Regions from separate parts of the Candidatus Brocadia sinica JPN1 genome, predicted to be linked through region 1. Evidence: riboswitches for the same ligand, from Rfam matches in the RefSeq annotation. Region 1 holds a riboswitch; each other region holds the start of a gene.
The links. A riboswitch is a leader RNA that binds a small molecule or an ion and turns the genes downstream of it on or off. The one in region 1 is predicted to bind cyclic di-GMP.

Region 1 (7,203 bases):
ACTTCCCTTGAACGATTGATACTCATATCGATACCAACCCTCATATAACCTGTCATACAGCTTGTTGGCATAGTGGGTCAGCATCACCTTGCCTTTTACCCTGCACAACAGTTCCGCAAGGATATGGTGGTCGCCCTGGCTAAAAGAATCGCCGTAATAGTCCTCCGCGTCCCAATAAGGCGGATCGCAATAAAACAGGGTAGCTTCTGAATCATACCGCTTGATACATTCCGCATAATCTAAAGACTCAATGCAAACGCTCCGTAATCTCTCTGCAATGTCTGTTAGACCTTCAATAGCATTCCTAAAACTCTGGACAGGATTACGACCAGTCACCGAAGGCGCTGCAAAACCGCCACGATTCTGATCCCCTGAAAAGCATGTTCGATTCAGATAAAACCATTGCGCTGATGCCTCTACGGGATCACTTGGGATATTCCCTTTCTTCCAGTTTGTTCTTATCTCTTGCCAAAGGGTTCGACTGTATGGCATATAGTTTAAAAGGTTAGTCAACATTTGGCATTTCCCAGAATTCTGAATAACCTTGAAGAAGTTTACCAAGTGGTTATTAATGTCGTTTATGACCTTTACCTGTGAAGGTTCTTTGGCAAACAACAAATGCCCAGCCCCGCAAAAGGGTTCCACATACGAAATATGTTCTGGTATTAACCCTGATAGCCAACTACGCAAAAAAACTTTCCACCAAAACGATTAATCGGCGGTTTTAATGTTCTGCAACCCATTACTCTACCCCCCTCCAATTGCCCTTCCTGTTAAACTCATCGACCTAAACCACTACCAGTCAACTCCGAAACGTTTTTTACCCCTGAAAACATATCATTTCTTTGGGGTTTTTTGGCAAATCTTGGGTTGCCAATACCCCTTTGTCTTGGATTGTGTCCAAACCGGTAAGGATGCAGATAACAAAGACGATCCTCAAATAGTAATTTCCCTGTGCAACTTTTAACCTCTTGCCGAGTTCCCACGCAATCAAGGCAATGCGCTTTGATCCTCTTTAAGAATGACAAAGATTTATCCTTTAACTTGCAAATCTCGCTCTCACACTTTGCGCCTTTTGCCATACCCATGCACCATTTGCATTCTAGCCCGGATTTCTCACCGATATGTTAGACAACCCTCGATATTTATGGTATAAGATGTTTGTAAAGAACAGATTATACATAGCAAGAGGAGGGTTGAAGGTGAAAACAGGGTGTAAAGATGCAATAGAGTATCAAGGGTTAAGCGGAAGGAAGGTAATATCGCAATTTAATGGAGGGCAAATAACAACCGACGCCGGAGGCCTGTTACTGAGAGAATTAGAACAGGCAAGAGGTTTCATGAAAGAGTTTTCAAAGTGTTTTACCGATTATCGGGATCAGGGCGCAATAGAGCATACAGTAGAAGAATTATTATCACAGAGGATATATGGGATAGCGTTAGGATATGAGGACTTGAATGATCATGATCAATTGAGGATAGACCCATTGTTGGCAGTTTTGTGCAAGAAGAAAGACCCGACAGGGCAGGATAGGCGAAGCAAGATTGTTTTGGATTTGGATGCGACGGATGATCCGATACACGGGAGCCAGGAAGGTCGTTTTTTCCATGGATATTACGGGGAGTATTGTTATTTACCCTTGTACATATTTTGCGATGACTATTTGTTATGTGCGAAATTAAGGACATCAGGGGTGGATGCAAGCGAAGGGGCAAAAGAGGAGATAGAGCGGGTCGTCAATCACGTTCGGAACCAGTGGCCTGAGGTGAAAATTGTGGTGCGGGGCGATTCGGGGTCTGCGAGGGAAGAAATCATGAGTTGGTGTGAAGCAAACCATGTAGACTATCTTTTTGGGCTTGCAAGGAATTCTCGATTACAAGAAGAGATACAAGGCGAAATGGAAGAGGCAAGAAAACAATATGAGCAGACAGGAAGAGCATCCAGGGTGTATAAAGATTTTTTCTATAAAACGGTGAAGAGTTGGTCCAAGGGTCGTCGGGTAGTGGGCAAGGTGGAATATTTAGAGAAGGGGCCAAATCCCCGGTTTGTAGTAACATCACTAAAATCGGAGGAGAAAGATGCCAGGAGTCTTTACGAGCAAGAGTATTGTGCACGGGGGGAGATGGAAAACAGGATCAAGGAACAGCAGTTACATTTGTTTGCCGACCGGACAAGTACAGAGACGATGCGTGCCAATCAACTGAGGCTGTGGTTCTCGTCAGTGGCTTATGTGTTACTCAACGAATTAAGACGGATAGGGCTTTGTTCAACAGAATTCTCACAAGCACAGTGCAGCACGATCCGAACAAAACTGCTCAAGATTGGCGCACAGGTAAAGGTGAGTGTAAGGAGAATCGCAGTTTGCCTGTCCAGTGCTTATCCCTATAAAGAAGTCTTTCAGCGCGCTTTTCAAAACATTCGTAAAGCGTATCCAATGCTCTGTTGAAGTTCAAAAAAGATTTACCATTGTAAGTATGATTGCTAAGCCGGACGGGAGCGCTACGCCCCAAATACGCCTTTTGATAGCATCTCCCGGGTTTTTATCAATAAAACGATGAGGATATTCAATGTTGATGCATAAAAGCAGAAAAATCAGTCTTGGATACCAAACTCATTATGTATTTTGAAACCTTTTGATATTACAAATTACCCTCTGTGAAAAATGCGGGTTAGACCATGCATACCCGTGTGGAGTCAATGATCCAATTCCAAAGTTCGCTTCCACAGCACTTCCTTTGACTTTAATATATCGGTTATTGGAAGATGTCGCCTCGAAATGGGCAATACCGGTAGCAGAGGCATCTGGTGCAGTACTTACTACATGGAGTTTCTGTGCAGGATTTGTTGTACCAATGCCGACATTGCCGGGAACATAAACATCTCCATTATCATAGATGGAAAACCTTTCATCACACATTCCTCCGGAACATGGATTTGTAAAATCATAAGACCAGAAACTTAATTTATCACCATATACACCGGTCATATTATAAATAATCCATCTATATGCACTTCCAGGAGTTGTTTTTGTTGTATTAACAATAGCATAATGTGCACTTCCTACATCACCTGAACCAGATATTTTACAAGCTCCCGACACATCAAGTTTAGCATTAGGAGCTGGAACTCCAATACCAATATTCCCATTGTCAAAGATCGTTCCCGTAACAAGTTGAGAACCGTTCCATTTGGAAACATAGTTCGTGGTATTTGTACCCACTTGAGGATCAACCTCAGAAACAATACCAACCTGGTCACCATCAGCAATATCAGGAGGTATGCTTGATACCTCACCCCAACTCACCCCATCCTTCAAATTTGCGGGAACTGTGGGATCACTCTCAGTAGTAATCCCGACATCATCCCCATCGTCCAATCTAGGAGGCCTGCTGCCAATCTCACCCCAGCTTATTCCGTCCTTCAAGCTTGCAGGAATTGTGGGGTCTGTCTCAGTAAAGCTGGTTAAGTATCCTGCGGTAGCATGATCCCCCCATCCAAATGCCGTATTCCAGTTACCAATATCAGCAACTGAAATCCCCGATGCAATGCTATCGCTATAAACAGGATCTGTCTCTGTCACAGTCACTCCCGTAAGCCCGGAACCATCGCCCATAAAGGAAATAGCATTAACGGTACCTATAACTTGCATTGTTGTTGGTAGTTCTGTCCGACCCACGTTAACATTTACGCTGTTTAAAGTAATGGGACGAAAATTACCTGTTGAAAGCTCTAAACCATAATTATGAGAAAAGTAAACATCGTCGCTCTCGCTTTTTCTCCCAATAATAAAACCACCGGCACCACCAGACAATACAATCCTTCCCATATTGTTTGCAGCATCTAAAATAACGCCCTGGTTTCCAGTCACATTGCCATCCACAACCAATTTATTATTAGCACCACTTATCAAAACAGACCCGGCAACATTCAAGGGGGTGCTAGGATTCTCAATTCCAATACCAACATAACCATTGGCTTTATCATAATAAACCTCAGCACCAGCAGCATTTCCATTGTCATTATAGGTGATTTGCTTAGTTATGCCTGCAATTGGTCCCGGAAGCCATTGAGGCCCCTGCGCGCCAGTTTCACCTTGCGGCCCCTGTGGCCCTATGGGTCATATCGGCCCTGCCATACCCTGGGGACCTTGTTCCCCTTGCGGGCCTTGTGCTCCTGTTTCACCCGAATACCCTGTGTGGCCCCTGCGGACCTGGAGGCCCCTGAGACCCTTCCGGTCCAACCAACCCGGTCGTATCACCAACCCACTGACCGGAATTGTTAATAATGGAAATACCGTTAATCCCGATGTTTCCCCACACATCCAGTGTCGCGTTGGGGTCAGCTGTGCCGATACCCACCTTTCCATCTCCACGGAAACGGGCGATCGTGCTATCGTTTGTTTTCTCCGTTATAGAAAAACCACTGTCTGCGCTATTGTCTTTTAGTTCTGAACCCATATCCTTTGCATAACCGTACTTACTTATCCCCGACAAAAGTACCATAACAACTATTAGCCAGTACTTATGCATTTTATTCCTGCTCCTTTCCACAATCATTGCCGATATAACATTACATTAAAAATAAGTTCATTCATATAACACAGGATATACCTTATGTTTTCATGTACTCAATACCATGAAAAAGTTTCTTTGGGGCATTTCTCCTCTCTTAAAAAATGTATTCAACGAAAACAAATCTTTTAAGGTCCAGTTAAGTATGCTGGTTAAAACGAGAGCAAAACTTAAAACCGCCTTATGTTTACCAAAACGTCGGGTTTCGTTCCTCAACCCAACCGTTGAGCCCATTTGTCGCACCTTGCGCCAAAAACTCACCACGAAGCTTCCACAGTGGCTAAACACAATGATTCAACTCTACCCTTTTTCAAAGAGCAAAATTGTTACAATGTTTCTTAAAACAAAAAAGCCTTACTGCTAAAAAATGTTTGTAAAAAAACATCTTCGGCAGTAAGGCTATCTTTCTGCTGCTGCTGCTGCTGCTGCTGGAGTTTCTTCGTCGTGCAAACCCAGAGACCCTGTTACTTTGCGTCCCCTGATCACTCAGGGTTTGCCTTTGTCGCTATATTTTCTTCACTATTTTACATATTTTGGTATTTCTCAAAACTCAAGTAATCTACCAATAATATTTTCCCTGTCAAGAAAATAGTGGGCATTTGTTTCGGACTTCGTCGTGAGCGCTCAGTCGAACGATTTCGATTTTGAATTTGAAGGGATTTTTAAAATGAAACATAACGATTCAGCAGACTTTTGCCTACAACCACTACGAGTGAATAAAATATTGATTACATAATCCCAAAGGAATGACATGATTATAGAAAAAAACACACCAGAATATTCAACCCCGTAGGGGTGAAATATTGCGAAAACAATGATACTATATCACCCCTACGAGGTTAACAACACTGGTATAACGATATTCTATAATCATGTCATCCCTTCGGGATTATTCTGTCTGTCCGTTTTCCCTGTTGGTTCCTAACTATTCTAAGAAAACATTCTCTGTCAGTTTCGCTGAATAGTTACAGGAGACATCATAACGCAGCACAACCGCAACCAAAATGAACCACCCCCTTTATCCCCTCCTTTGCAAAGAGGGGATTGAGGGGAGGTAAAAAACTTATAAAAAAAGGAAGTTTTTATACAGGAAACCGTCATGAACCGAAGACTCACAAAAGGGTATGAAAATGTTTGTTTTTTTAGACATTTGATTCTATTTTCGTACCAATACTATAAACATCCTTATTCATTTCATCCTTACGTATATCATCCGCACGGTGAAATATCCGATAAAGCACCGGAAGTACCAGCAAGGTGAGGACAGTTGATGATATAATTCCGCCGATCACTACTGTAGCAAGTGGACGCTGCACTTCTGCCCCCGTTCCGGTAGCCATCGCCATCGGAAAAAACCCTAAAGAGGCAACGAGGGCGGTCATCAGTACCGGACGCAGACGTGTAACTGCACCCTGAAGAATGGCATGGTCGAGGGGATTGCCCTCCGAACGCAGTTTGGTGATAAATGAGATCATGACAAGTCCATTTAATACTGCCACACCGGAGAGCGCTATAAACCCTACACCAGCCGAAATCGATAATGGAATTCCCCTGAGCCAGAGTGCAACTATCCCCCCGGTCAGGGCAAAAGGAACACCTGTGAAGACCAAAAGGGCATCTTTTATGGTTCCAAATGTGATAAAAAGCAGGAAAAAGATCAATAAAAGTGCCACGGGAGTGACAATTTGCAAACGTTTCTTTGCCGACATCATCTGCTCAAATTGTCCTCCCCAGGTAATCCAGTAGTTCGCCGGGATAGTGACATCCTTTTTGATCTTTCTTTCAGCCTCCTCCACAAACGAACCCATGTCACGACCACGCACATTTGCCGTCACGACAACCCGGCGCTTGCCGTTCTCCCTGCTGATTTGGTTAGGACCAGGTTTAATGTTAAATTCCGCAATAGAGCCAAGCGTTATATAACTCGGTCGTTTGCTTTCCTTAGAATGCGCTGCGAATAATACGCCCGTATCCAATCCACCCCCACTCTCCGGCAATGGAATCGGCAATCTCTTGAGCGCCTCCACATTACTGCGCATATCATCAGGCAGGCGTACCATGAGTTCGAACCTCCGATCCCCCTCAAAAATATTCCCTGCACTCTTCCCCCCAATTGCAACCTCTATTACCTCCTGCACATCAGAAATGTTAAGACCGTATCGCGCCATTTCTTTGCGATTCATCTGAATGGTCAGAACCGGCAGACCTGTCACCTGCTCTACTTTCACATCCGAGGCCCCCGGTATTTTCTCAAAGGCTCTGGCGATTTTTTCCCCGGTTTCAAGCAAGACTTCCATGTCGTCTCCAAATACCTTCACTGCCACATCGCTTCGCACTCCAGCGATAAGCTCATTGAAGCGCATCTGGATCGGCTGGGTAAATTCATAATTGTTGCCGGGAATTTTTTTGAGATACTCCTCAAGTTCATGTATCAACTCTTCTTTTAACTTATGAGAGTCAGGCCAATCTGACCGTGGTTTTAGCATAACAAATGTATCGGCTACACTTGGAGGCATAGGATCAGTAGCAATCTCTGCGGTTCCTATTTTGGAAAAAACAGTATCCACCTCCGGGAATTCTTTTATCTTTTCTTCAAGGACATGTTGCATCTCTACCGCTTGTGATAAGCTT
Region 2 (7,203 bases), 3.5 Mb from region 1:
CGGGAAATATGCCGAGCTTTCAGAACATCACGGAAGTCTATCCCAGACTTAAACTCATACGGTGTTTGCCGAATTGGGACAATTTAAATAATGTTCCTCTCACCGATCGTTCATGGGATGGCAGTGTGTATCGGAGCACAAAGAGTTATGCCAGCAGCGATGTCATGTATTCACGTCAGCCGAAGACAGGAAAACTCTTTGTGGTGTTTGTGACGAAAAACGGCGTGGTAAAACTCAATGCGGGTGAGACGGTCACCGGGGTACAACGTGCCGATGGATACTTTATTGAGTCCGGGGATGGGAGCGCCGATGTTGCAATAGTTGGCGATGAAATAAGGTTAAAGAGTGGGGTTAGTATTGATGTCGATGCAACCAATGGTCAGGTGAAGGGGAGGGGATATATTTTTACAGTATCAACATCAACCGGTATACCTCCAAAGGTTGTGACGGGGTCAGCGACCGATGTGACGTCAAATTCCGCTACGTTGGGAGGCACAGTGAATGCCAATGGCTTATCAACTACAGCATGGTTTGAGTATGGCACAATAAGCGGGACATATGGCAGCAAGTCATCGGCGCAGGGTGTCAGCAGTTCAGGCGACACAGCAATAAGCATAGGCATAAACGGCTTGTCGGCAGCGAAGACGTATTACTACAGGCTGGTGGCAAAAAACAGTTCCGGAACCAAATACGGAGGTGAAAGGTCCTTTACTACTAATTCCACAACAACCAATCTTGCCCCCAATCCTGGCTTTGAAACAGACCCCATGGTAAATTACTTCACTGCTGGCAAAGGAACATTCACCTGGACGACAGATGCCGCACATGGCGGAAGTCGATCCCTTAAAATAGTTTCCGGCCAATCAATCGGAACATTTGCGCGCTGGATGAGCAAAACGACAGAGATCGGGGCCTTCGCCGGCGCTTATTATACAGCTTCTGTCTGGATGAAGGCAAGCGATATACAGCAATATGGAAAGCTTGTCATAAACTTCTGGGATTCCTCCTTAAAGTATTTGGGAGGCTATAAATCATCTGGCCTGGTAAGCGGTACGTCGGGTTGGACGAAAATTACCGTTCAGGGTACGGCGCTATCCAATGCGGCATATTTGCGGGCAGAATTCAGGCTCTATGGGCCTGGAACCCTATGGATTGATGATGTGACGATAAAATAAAAACTATTTTAGAGGAAAAGGTTCTTCGTTATAAATAAACCGGCATTGTAAAAATTTATTATATTATTTCTTGACATAAAACAATATTTATGCTAAAAAAGAAAAAATATGATCTGTGTGATTTTAAAATAACGACCTTTTTGAAACAAAAAATAAAGAAAAACAGAACGATAAGGGCAAACCCTGAGTAATCAGGGGACGCAAAGTAAAGGGTCTTTAAACATACAGGGAAGTAGTTTAAACAAGATAGCCTTACTGCCGAAGATGTTTTTATAAATATCTTTGCAGTAAGGCTTTTTTATTTGAATGTTAATTAAGGAGTAAGAAAATGGCTATTCGACATAAATTAATATTAGGGGCGATTTCTTTCACCGGCATATTAGGATTTTTATTCATTCTGTCTTTTCCCTCTTTTGCACAAGAATGGGGAAGTATTAGCATTGGGACAGATACAGCTGGAGCATTGGAAGTATCTCTAGAGAATAGTAAGATAAGACTGAAATATGGGCGTTTTTTTGGCGGAGACCATTATGAACATGTGATCAAGGATCTGGTGATCAAGAGTGTCAATGAGGATCAGGCAGGGCTTTACCTTGATGCATGCGCTAATCGTGGTACACTAACAACTGCGTATGTTGTACAGGATGGGGCAGATGTCAAGACCGTTCGACTCGAGTGGGATAATGGGGCAAAGGTATCAGAGGTATCGATCTTTCCAGATAGTTATTATATAAAAACGAAATATATAAGGTATGGTACAAATATTGTAGACCAGGGGTCTCCCGGAGGCGGTGGTAGTAGTAGTGGGGTGTATGAAATATATGGCGCGAGTGAGTGGAAAAGAGGTTACGTAATTTATCCCAATATTTATTTTGATCGGTACCCGGGTGATGTTGGTTACCAAAATATTACCGAAATAGATCAACCAGGGCCTCTGGATTATCACGGGTGGTTTATTATGGGGGTATACAATGTGGCAAATGGGAGAGGATTTGGTAGGGTAGCGCCTGTATCGCAGATAGACATTATAAAGCTTTTGTGGAAAACAGGCTTTGAGCTTTTTCCCACGTTTTCCCGGCCACATTCGCCTTACACTGGATATTTATTTGTAGTGACCGGAGGAGGCGCCAATGAAATACTCTCGAGAGGGAGGAATCTGGCCGATGGTTTGGGAGATAATGCGTCGCCCACTGTGGCTATAACCAACCCCTCTAATGGGGCAACATTTACAACGCCAACGGACATAACGATAACGGCAACGGCCTCGGATATTGATGGTGTCGTGAGCAAGGTTGAGTATTACGCGGGGAGCACAAAACTTGGTGAAACAACCTCCGAACCTCACATTCTCACATGGAACAATGTAACCGCTGGCAGTTATGTACTCTCAGCAAAAGCAACAGATAACGATGGAGCAACGGCGACTTCTAGCGTGGTGAATATAACAGTTTTCAAAGCCGGTATGGTAGGGTACTATAAATTTGATGAAGGGAACGGGACGATTGCTATTGATTCTTCAATCTACGGAAATAATGGTACCATCAATGGAGCCACATGGACAACCGGTAAAAGCGAGGGGGCGTTGAGTTTCGATGGAATTGATGATTTTGTGTCGGTTCCACGTATGAATAATGACGAGATTTCCATTGCTGCATGGTTCTATAAAAATGCAAATGATACAACGGGTGTTGATGCCATATTCGGTGGATATAAATGGAATTCAGACGTACAACTTCGGGAGGGGTTTGATTTGAGATTTAACAAAACTACTCCCAATAAGCTTCAATTTATTCTCGTGACGCAGGATGGAAGTGGAAATAAGACACAGAAAACCGCGATAAAGGATTTGGTCAATTCAGTTGGTAGTTGGTATCACGTTGTAGGTACTTACAACAAGGCTACAGGGGAACAGAAGCTTTATGTAAATGGGCAGCTGGTTAATACCCAATACCATCCGGCGGGAAATACGGTTATGCCATCGACTCAATATCCTGACATGAAAATAGGGGGTTCCGGCAATAATGGTTATTTTAAGGGCAAGATTGACGACGTCCGCCTTTATAATCAACCATTAACCAGCCAGGAAGTTCAGGACTTGTACAATGCCCTTAGTATTGGCCTGCAGGCTCACTATCCGTTCGAAGAAGGGGGCGGGACAATTGCTTCTGATACATCTGGCAATGGAAATCATGGCGCTATCAATGGAGCCACATGGACAACTGGGAAGAGTGGAAATGGGTTAAGCCTTGATGGAATCAATGATTACGTATCAATTCCACGTATGAATCATGACGAGATTTCCATTACCGCATGGTTCTATAAAAATGCAAATGATACAACAGGCGTTGATGCCATATTCGGTGGATATAAATGGAATTCAGACGTACAACTGCGGGAGGGGTTTGATTTGAGATTTAACAAAACTACTCCCAATAAGCTTCAATTTATTCTCGTGACGCAGGATGGAAGTGGAAATAAGACACAGAAAACCGCGATAAAGGATTTGGCCAATTCAGTTGGTAGTTGGTATCACGTTGCAGGTACTTACAACAAGGCTACAGGGGAACAGAAGCTCTATGTAAATGGACAGCTGGTTAATACCCAATACCATCCGGCGGGAAACACGGTTATGCCATCGACTCAATACCCTGACATGAAAATAGGGGGTTCCGGCAATAATGGTTATTTTAAGGGCAAGATTGACGACGTCCGCCTTTACAATCAACCCTTAACCAGTCAGGAAGTCCAGGACTTGTACAATGCCTTATGAGATGTTTTGCCCGCAAAGGAACTTAAAAGTGCGAAGTGTAGCGGGTGGATAAAGGATATTTTTTGTTTACATCGTAATTATTTATAGGGACAAATCTGTTTTTTGAGGATAAAGCAATGATGAAAAGATTCATTTTATTAACTATCATATTAACCCCGTCGTTGATTTCTAATTTTATCGTGGAATTGAAAGCAAACGGACAGGTGCCTGGCATCCCCCCTAATCTGGAAGTTACAGCCGAAAGCGGCATGGTTAACCTGTCGTGGGGCAGTGTTGCTGGAGCAACTGGTTATAATATATATCTTTCAAGACACCCTGGAATAAATAAATCAAACTGGATAACTCTTGCAGGAATGCAAATAAAGCAAATTACATCTCCCTATCAACTGACAGGTCTTAATAATGGGACTTTATATTATTTCGTTGTTACAGCAGTAAATTCGTTTGGCGAGAGTTTATCATCAGATGAAGTTTCCGCGACTCCATCGCCATCTCTGGTTAGTCCGGTTCAATTTAACGATATTTCAGTGATCTCCGGGCTAGAGCAGACTAAAAAGCATGCATTTGGAAATCCTTTATTGGGAGATATCAACAATGATGGTAATTTGGATATCGTGGACCCTCATCACACATGGCGACCTTCGCTTTACCAGAATAAGGGGGATGAAACATTCACGAATATAATTTACGACTCGGGTATAAAGACTGATAGTCAAATTGATAGACATGGGTATGCTATAGGAGATTATAATAACGATGGAAATCTAGATTTGTTTATTGGCGTCGGTGGTGGTGGAATAGGTACTGATCATAGTAGTCAACTTTGGGAAGGAGATGGCACAGGCAAATTTACGGATGTTTCGAATCAGGCAGGCATTGACATTACTTCTGCCCGAGGGACAAATTGGATAGATTATGATAATGACGGCTATTTAGATTTGTTTGTGTCTTTTGGTGGCGACGAAGGCACAGGGGTTGTATATAAAAACGATAAAAGTGGATCTTTTTATGATGTTACGGCCTCAACGGGACTAACTAATTTATTTGATTATATAATGTCTTTTGCTGACTATGACAATGATGGAAATATGGATTTGTTTGCGGGGGGGTGGCAAGCGGGCAAATTATATCGCAATAATGGAAATGGTGCCTACAATCTGAATAATTCCTTTATTGTTGGAAACAAGGAAACGGTGAGGGGTGTTGCGTGGGGGGATTATAATAATGATGGATTCATTGACCTTTATGTTGCCAGGGGCAATAATGATTATCATAGAGCACTGTTTTGGGATCAAACAAGGATTGATTTTAGTAATACATTAGCTGGATTCACCGAACCCGGGGATGTGACCTTTCGATGTGAGCCGGGTAGTAATATTACTTTTGATCTCCGGATAAATGGTCAGAAAAATACCGCTTCTGTATTCGTTGGGAAGGATAGAAAAAATCCCCTCACAATTCCTTTTACTCTGAATTCCGATGAAGTTACCGGCATGCCGATGATTAATGTTGGAAAAGAAAATGCCTTCTTCGTTTGGAAAGAAGAAACGGGTAATACATGGCATATACAATGGACTAAGACTGTAAGTGTATCTGGACCTGGTTTTTGGGGGCATATTATATCTGACGGGAATTTTTCGCAAGTGGAGACTAATTCACCTATAATAAAGACAAATTTTAAATCAACACTTTATCGGAATAATGGAAATGGGTCTTTTACCGATGTAACCGAGGAATCACGTACCGGACACATCGGCAATAATAGTGGGGCAATTTGGGGAGATTTTGATAATGATGGGTATTTAGATTTATATGTTGTAGACGCAAGCGATGTCCTGGGAAACAGGACAAATACCCTCTATCGTAATCTGGGAGACGGAACTTTCGAGGATATTACTGGGACGGCCGGAGTTGGCGCGGCGGTAAATGCAGTTGGACGTCATTATGGCGCAGCATGGGGAGATCTTAATAATGACGGAAATCTGGATTTGTTTTTGTCGAACGGATTTGGATGGGGATTTCCTCTATCAAATGGGAAGGCAATACTTTACAAAAATCCTGGGAATGGTAATAACTGGATAAAAATTAAATTGGTAGGCACAAAGAGTAACCGATCAGGAATTGGCGCCAGGGTAGTATTAAATACTTCTCAGGGGATTCAAACACGCCAGCTAAATGGGAATGGAGGTGAAGTTTATTCACAGGGGGTGTCCCCACTTCATTTTGGTTTGGGGAATATAAGTGTGGTAGATACTATTAATATATTCTGGCCAAGTGGCGCCGTCCAGACATTAAGCCAGATTTCAGCGAACCAGGAGCTAACAACTGTCGAGACGAATATAAATGACTCTATGGTAGCCCACTATCCGTTTGATGAGGGGGCAGGAGCGATTGCAACTGATGCGTCTGGCAACGGTAATGATGGCGCTGTGAACGGAGCCGCATGGACGACCGGGAAGAGTGGAAATGGATTAAGCTTTGATGGAATCAACGATTACGTATCAATTTCCCGTATGAATCATGAAGAGATTTCCATTGCTGCATGGTTCTATAAAAATGCAAATGATGCAACGGGTGTTGATGCCATATTTGGTGGATATGGATGGAATCCAAGTTTGCAACTTCGAGAGGGTTTTGATGTGCGATTTTATAAAACCGCACCTGATACACTTCAATTTATCCTCGTGACACAGGATGGAAGTGGAAATAAGACACAGAAAACTGCTATAAAGGATTTGGTCAATTCGGTTGGTGGTTGGTATCATGTAGTTGGCACTTACAACAAGGCTACAGGGAAACAGATGCTCTATGTAAATGGGCAGCTGGCCAATACTCGAACCCATCCGGCGGGGAATACGGTTGTGCCATTGACATTGTATTCCAACATGAGAATAGGGCATACAGGGTTTAATGGTTATTTTAATGGTACGATTGATGATGTTAGAATTTACAAACGTGCCTTGACCGACCAGGAAGTGCAGGATTTGTATAATGCCCTGTAGTAGAGTGTTACCTTTAAAAACTTTTTTGTAAGTTTTATTCATAGAAAACCGTTAACACCAAGGCATGAAATCAGAAATTCAAAACAATTTCAAATAGGCAGTTCAATTGAAGCTGGTGAAGTTTATATCGATGAACAAATAAAAAAGGGTTTTGTGTGACATGGCACATAAGTGCGACGTCACACTTGTGTGCCATGTCACACTTTTCCTTTGCCTTAGCAACGGACGATTCTGCTTTATGGTATCTTATAATAGA
Region 3 (7,203 bases), 950 kb from region 1:
CGCTGGGGCGTGAACAGAACTTTATCGGTTGTTTTATCTGGCGTTTTGACATCATGCCCCGGCTGTGTGTAAAGGCATTAGAAGCAGGGATCGAGGTTGCGTACGTACGACACCTTATCCGCAAACGGAATCTGATCCCTGACGACCCTCCCATCCAATGTGAAAACTGGCCGTGGCCAATAAAGATATTTACCCTGGGCAGGTTCATGATTCTCAAAGAGGATAAACCAATACAATTTGCCGGGAAAGTCCAGCACAAACCGTTGGAAATGCTCAAGGCGATCCTGTCAATTGGAGGCGGTGAAGCGCCTGAAGATCAGTTGGTCGATGCCCTCTGGCCAGACGCAGAAGGCGATACGGCTCATCATGCCTTCGAAATTACCCTGCATCGCCTGAGACGCCTCCTGGACAGTGATAAAGCCGTTATCCGCCATGGAGGGCTGGTGTCATTGGATAAGAGATATTGCTGGGTGGATATGGTGTCATTTGAACGGATGGTTGAAGATATTGAAGATATGCGCAGGGAAATGGAGAAACGGGGAACCGGTGAAGCGGAGAATGGGGGAACCGGTGAGGCGATTCGGAGTAGTCTCCCCCATTCCGTTTTCCCGATTCCCCCTTTTCCCCACGCTCCCCCTATTTCCCCAACTCAGTCAGAGATGCTCCGGTTTGCGGAAAAGGCAATGAATTTATACAAAGGATCATTTCTTTCCCCGGAAACCCGGCACGCATGGGCGGCATCCGTACGGGAACGCTTGCGGGACAAATTCCGCCATCTTGTCATCTCACTGGGCACTCATCTGGAACAAACACGGCAATGGGAAAATGCGGCAGCACATTACCGGAAGGCTGTTGAAAAGGACGATCTTGCCGAGGCATTTTACCAGCGGCTCATGGTATGCTATCAACAGCTTGGTCAAGGCGCACAGGGAGTCGAAGTTTACCATCGCCTGAAGAGCGCTCTTTCTGCTGCATTTGGAATCGAACCATCCCCTTTAACAGAGTCCCTCTACAAGTCACTGTGTTGTGATAATACGTAGTAGTGGCAACTATAATAAACGCCTTAAATAATAACAAGAATGTAGGATGGGTGAAGCGATAGCGCACCCATCAAATTACGGTTTTGTATAGGGAGTTTAACCATGGAATATCGTAGGGCATGGTGCGCAGGAGGTTGGTATTTTTTTACGGTGGTTACGTATAAAAGACAACCGATTCTGACTGTACCGGAGAACATTTCTCGTCTCAGAAGGGCCTTTCATCATGTAAAACAAAAACGCCCATTTGGGATTGACGGAATTGTAGTATTGCCGGATCATGTGCATTGTGTTTGGCGATTACCCGAAGAAGATCGTGATTTTGCAACGAGGTGGCGATTAATCAAACATTTTTTTAGCCGGGCATGTTTTTCTTTGGAAGAAACGCAAAGCCACTCAAGAAAGGGTAAACAAGAACGTACCGTGTGGCAGAGACGATATTGGGAACACCTCATCCGTAATGAAGAAGATTGGCGGAGGCACATGGATTATATTCATTATAATCCCGTCAGGCATAAGCTGGTGGCAAGGCCATGCGATTGGCCACATAGTTCATTTCAAAAGGTGGTCAAACAAGGTTTGTATGAATGGGATTGGGGGAGCAGCGAACCTGAAACGATTGAAGAAATGGATTTTGAATGAGATTATGTAAAATGGTTATTATGTTGATGACTCTGCTCCGCCTGACCCATCCTGCATGAAAAACGACGAAACATTGGGAATGATGGGTTCACTTCGTTTAACCCATCCTACATAATCTAGTAGGATGGGTGAAGCGATAGCGCACCCATCAGATTTTATTCGTATAGCGACAGAATATAAAGCTGTAATTGACCAATATTTACAACTTTTCTGAAAAAATCCTTAATCCGTATGCTATCCGTATGCAACCGCGTGATAGCGTATGTCAAACAGGGTATCCGGCAATTGGCAATCCTTTAGTCGTCTTTATCAATTTAGTTTTTTTAATAATTTCCAATGGTCGTCTGTTTTTATAAAACCTTTTGTCAGATAGGAGGAGGACGCAACATGGAAGGTATAAAAAAATGGCTTTCAGTATTTTGTGTCTTAACCGTTTTTGTAGGTATCTTCATTTTTACCCTGCCTGCCTGCAGTTTTGCTGTTGTGTATCACACGAACGAAATAATCCAACAAAGTGAAACCACCTGGTACGCTGCCGATAACCCCCACATCGTCCAGGGATATGTAATACTTGATCCCACGGTAGAGGGTGTAGTTATATTGACAATAGAGCCAGGATGTGTCGTAAAATTTGATGGCAATGCATACATATCCACTGGTCAATACCAGGTAAAAGGCGCCTGTTTAAATGCGAATGGGGACATTGGCAATCCCATCATCTTTACCTCTAATCAGGCAATCCCGGCGCCGGGTGATTGGCGTGGGATAAGATTTGAGGAGAGTACCGGCGGGGTAAGTATGAGCAATTGTATCATTGAATATGCGACTGATGCGGTTCTTTGTACGGACAACGCAGTACCTTTCCCCCTTTTTCAAAACTGTACGATCAGACATTGCGGACGTGGTGTTCTATGTAAGTTTGATAGTTCCCCGGTTATTCAAGATTGTACGATAGAAAATACCACCGAGGGTATCTACCTTAGCAACAATTCTTCGCCGAATATTCAGCATTGCACGATAAACAATGCTAACGGTACTGGTATCGAGGTTTTGAGTGGCTCTTCGCCAACCATACAGCGCTGCACGATTTCAGCGTGTGGTATGGGTATTCGAGTTGGGGGGGATGGTCCGTTGCCAAATATCAGCGATAATACCATTAGTAATTGTGTAACTTATGGTATGGAATTTAGCAATGCCTTACCTGGTTGTACCATAGCAAATAATGTCTGGAATAATAACGGTTGGTATCCCATCCGCGTTACGGCGTATACAGCCAGCTTTCTTGGCGGCGGGAATACCGGAAGCGGTAACGGGACGGATGCTATATCAATTTCCGGAGGATTGGACTACTTCGGCGCCCCAGACGCCACCTGGCCAAAGGATGGATTTGATTATGAAATTAGTGGTTTTTTGAATATCGGTCTATATTCAACAGCTACCTTGACCATAGAACCAGGGTGTGTGGTGAAATTTAATAGCCCGGGAGGACTCATTTTTCACAAAGGCGCTTTAAATGCACATGGAACCAGTGATAAGCCCATTACTTTTACCTCCAGCGCGGCAACCCCTGTACCAGGAAATTGGAGTGGGATAACATTTGGACCTGACACCTATGATGCAGGCACAATCATGGAGCACTGCATTGTAGAATATGCAACAATGGGAATTACCTGTCAAGATGCCTCGCCTGCCATTCAGCATTGCACGGTAAGAAACAATGATACCGGTGGTATTTACACATCGGTTGGAGCCGCGCCATCCATAACCTTCTCGAATATACAAGATAATAAATATGGTGTTCTGTCTAATGACGCCAATCCCGTTATAAACCATTGCAACATCACCGGCAATCTTTACCATGGTATTCTTAACCAGGGTAGCGCTGTTGCCATAAATGCGGAGAACAACTGGTGGGGTGATGCAAGCGGCCCTTCCGGCGCCGGTCCGGGGACAGGCGATAGCGTTAGTGGCCTTGTAGACTATACCCCGTGGCTCTTGTCGCCATTCACGGGCAATTCCTCCGGCGCCCTGAGTATTTATACCTTTAATGAGGGAATGGGGACGGCTGCTTATGATTATTCAGGCAATGGCAATGACGGCACCATCAGCGGGGCAACATGGACAACTGGCAAGGACGGAGGCGGGTTGGATTTTAACGGTACGAGTAGTTATGTGTCAATCCCCCTGATAAACAGCGCCGAGGTCTCTGTGAGTGCATGGTTCTATAAGGATGCTGAAGATATCATCCGCAATGATGCCATCTTCAGCGGATTCAGGAACAATGCAGATCTGCAAATGCGGGAGGGGTTTGAATTGCGGTTTGATTCAAGCACCCCCGACACCCTTGCGTTCGTCCTCGTGACACAGGATGGAGTCGGAAACAAGACGATGCAAATTGCCCGAAGGAACCTGCGTAACTCCGTTGGTAGTTGGTATCATGCCGTAGGCACTTACAACCAGACGACAGGTCAGCAGAGGTTGTATGTCAATGGAGAATTGGTCCGTACCGTAACCCATCCGGCGGGAAATACCGTTGTGCCGTTGACATTTTATCCCGATATGAGGATGGGGCATTCGAGGGTTAAAAACGGATATTTCAATGGTATCATCGATGACGTTCGCCTCTACAATCGACCCTTGAGTGATCAGGAAATCCATGACTTATACAACGCCTTTACCGGTGTCCTGCTGGCACACTACACCCTTGATGAAGGGGCGGAGACGATCGCCAATGATTCGTCAGGCAACGGTAACCACGGTGCAGTCAATGGAGGGGCGATATGGACGGCGGGGATAAATGGAACTGGACTGGGTTTTGACGGGGTAGATGATTATGTGTCAATCCCCCGAATCAACCAGGACGAGATTTCCATTTCTGCATGGTTCTATAAGGATGCTAAAGATACCATCCGCAATGATACCATATTTAGCGGGTTCAGAAGTAACTCAAATCTGCAACTCCGTGAGGGGTTTGAATTACGGTTTCCCGCAGGTGCCCCCAATACCCTCCAGTTTGTCCTTGTGACACAGGAAGGTGGCGGTGCAAGGACCACGAGAACGGCCCAATGGAATTTAGGCAATTCAGTGGGAAGCTGGCACCATGCTACAGGCACCTACAACAAGACGACGGGCGAGCAGAGGCTCTATGTAAATGGCGCATTGGTGAATACGCAAACCCATCCGGCAGGAAATACAGTCGTACCATTAACGGCGTATCCTGATATGAGAATAGGGTATTCGCGGGTGAATTCAGGCTATTTTAACGGCGTCATTGATAATGTCAGGCTTTATAAGTTGGAATTGACTGGTCTGGATGTGATGTATCTCTATAATAATGGGCTATGAGCCGCCTTGTAGGGTAGGCTCGCCTACCATTTATTTCGTATTAATGTAGCTTTTTGAAATCCTGCATGAATGGTATTTATTGTAGGGGCAGGTTTCAAGTCTGCCCCTATTACGGTATGTAAAACATTGTTATTGTTGGAATTTTTCAAAAAACTAAATTGTTACTTTATTTCAAATTTATGTGGGTGGAAGGGGGCAAAGGGTCACCGTCTTAAATGATAAATGAATTGAGTCTTCCTCAAGAAAAAAGTGTGACATGGCACATAAGTGTGAAGGCACACTTATGTGCCATGTCATACTTTTCCCCATCTTTCAGATATCCAATTCAATCTTTGTACTATGCATAAATATATAATAATATATTACTTCAGATTAATATAGCATAATAATTCTTTTGTCCTAATTATGGTACACTTTATGCTATTAACATTTTCTTAAGGTATTTTTCAAAGGCGTTGTTTAATCTGATCTATGATTTAAAATTTTATTTTTTATTTGACAGCGATTATAAAAACTATTAAATCCTCCTACAAAAAGGATAACGAAAAGGGCAAATCCTGAGTGATCAGGGGACGCAAAGTAACAGGGTCTTCAACAAAGTTGAGAGTAGAGAGTTAAGGGTTTAGTGTTATATTTTGGAAGACAGCCTTACTGCCGAAGATGTTTTGATGGACATTTTTGCAGTAAGGCTTTTTTGTTTTATGGATATAGAGAAACTTTGCCGGAAGCTCTGTCGAATACTTAGACAATGGGGTACACCTCACGAAAAGAGTATCCAAACGATGAAACTGTAATGTATGCAGAGATAGTAGACAGGACAGAAAAAAGTGCAAATGCATCTGCTTTAAGAGCAATTGCGATGGATGCTTTTATCAATGCGGCCAAGTTTTATAGTGTAAGAACTGCTAAATTGGCAGAAGTTACAGGTGTAGCTTTGAATAATGATAGTCACGGATACCTTAATAAATTCAAGGGGATAAAATGAAGAAAATAAATTACTGGTTTTTAAAATGGTTTTTATTGTTTATTGTAGTTGTAGGAATAAACCTTACAGGGAATTATATGCAAGTCACAGCTATGGAAGTTAGTCTGAGTATTGCGGAAATTGCACAAACTGCCGATCTTATTTGTATCGGTACAGTAGATCGTCAAATGTGCCAGTTTAACAATAAAGAATTTATTATTACTGAAGTGTATTTTACTGATATTGAAATTGTTCATGAAACAGAGCGTTCTAAGCAGAAAAAATTTTCTGAAATTCAGCTGTCATATGCAGGGGGGCAGGTTGGTGATAAAGGAATGCGTGTAAACGATGCGCCAATTTTGCAGGAGGGACATCGCTATCTTATGTTTCTACAAGACGATGGGAAGGTTTATATGAACCCTGTTGTAGGAGGAAGACAAGGTCTATTCGAAATAATACACGATATGGATTCCCAGAAGGAATATCTCTTAACTCCATCGAAGAAGGCCGTTGTTGGCATAAATACGGAAGGAATCAAGGTCAGTAGAAAACGTGTTTCGCATATTAAAAATGGTAGAATAATTGAAGAAGAACCAAAGGAACAAATATCTGAAAGGTTTAAGTCTCAATTACCGAGTCCTTCTAACCCAAACGATTCTGTTAGGCAATCGGATATCTTAAGTAAAAGAACCGATGATGAACTTCAGTTACTGAGTTTGAAAGAATTTGTTGACTTCATTAAGAATATCGCACTTAAGACACATCTGGGGAAAAAAAGGTTAAAAAGAGGTAGTCAGGGGCGATTTTATAGGAGACAAAATGGGAAAATGGAAGTCGAAGACTTTAAATCAATAGTTAGACAGAAGTTGCCGACTCTTGGTGAAAAAGGAAATAATACAACTATATTAGAAGTTACAGGCGAATCTGATAAACGTGCCAGGGTATATTCTGAAACTGTTCCGGTTCCTAAAGGGGGGACATTAGGTTATTGCGGCATTCAATCTTTGCCAATTGTTATGGAGCAGGTTCCTGAGGATTGGTTTTGTTACGATGACAATGAGTTTAGTGTGTCTATGTGGAATAATTTTATGGATATTTACAGAAAATATGCTGATGATGGGAATGACCGAGGGAATAACGGTGTAAATGAATTTGTGGGTTTTCTTGATGACTCACAGTTATATAATGCATATGGGTTTAATTGGGGAAGCGGTC

Region 2: it holds a riboswitch for cyclic di-GMP, as region 1 does, so the genes downstream of both, BROSI_RS00135 (LamG-like jellyroll fold domain-containing protein) here and BROSI_RS20590 (hypothetical protein) in region 1, are expected to answer to the same signal.
Region 3: it holds a riboswitch for cyclic di-GMP, as region 1 does, so the genes downstream of both, BROSI_RS11950 (hypothetical protein) here and BROSI_RS20590 (hypothetical protein) in region 1, are expected to answer to the same signal.

The regions. Positions count from the first base shown of each region.
Region 1 is NZ_BAFN01000001.1:3,583,231-3,590,433, reverse strand. It holds gene BROSI_RS16425 (DNA adenine methylase) at 1-690, opposite strand, end outside; gene BROSI_RS16420 (IS1380 family transposase) at 1,203-2,447, shown strand; gene BROSI_RS20245 (hypothetical protein) at 2,616-3,869, opposite strand; gene BROSI_RS20590 (hypothetical protein) at 4,180-4,530, opposite strand; cyclic di-GMP riboswitch class I at 4,959-5,080, opposite strand; gene BROSI_RS16400 (efflux RND transporter permease subunit) at 5,715-7,203, opposite strand, start outside.
Region 2 is NZ_BAFN01000001.1:36,294-43,496, reverse strand. It holds gene BROSI_RS00140 (hypothetical protein) at 1-1,175, shown strand, start outside; cyclic di-GMP riboswitch class I at 1,341-1,438, shown strand; gene BROSI_RS00135 (LamG-like jellyroll fold domain-containing protein) at 1,504-3,945, shown strand; gene BROSI_RS00130 (FG-GAP-like repeat-containing protein) at 4,062-6,947, shown strand.
Region 3 is NZ_BAFN01000001.1:2,633,309-2,640,511, forward strand. It holds gene BROSI_RS11935 (AfsR/SARP family transcriptional regulator) at 1-1,040, shown strand, start outside; gene BROSI_RS11940 (REP-associated tyrosine transposase) at 1,143-1,679, shown strand; gene BROSI_RS11945 (LamG-like jellyroll fold domain-containing protein) at 2,067-5,024, shown strand; cyclic di-GMP riboswitch class I at 5,564-5,683, shown strand; gene BROSI_RS11950 (hypothetical protein) at 5,773-6,009, shown strand; gene BROSI_RS11955 (PKD domain-containing protein) at 6,006-7,203, shown strand, end outside.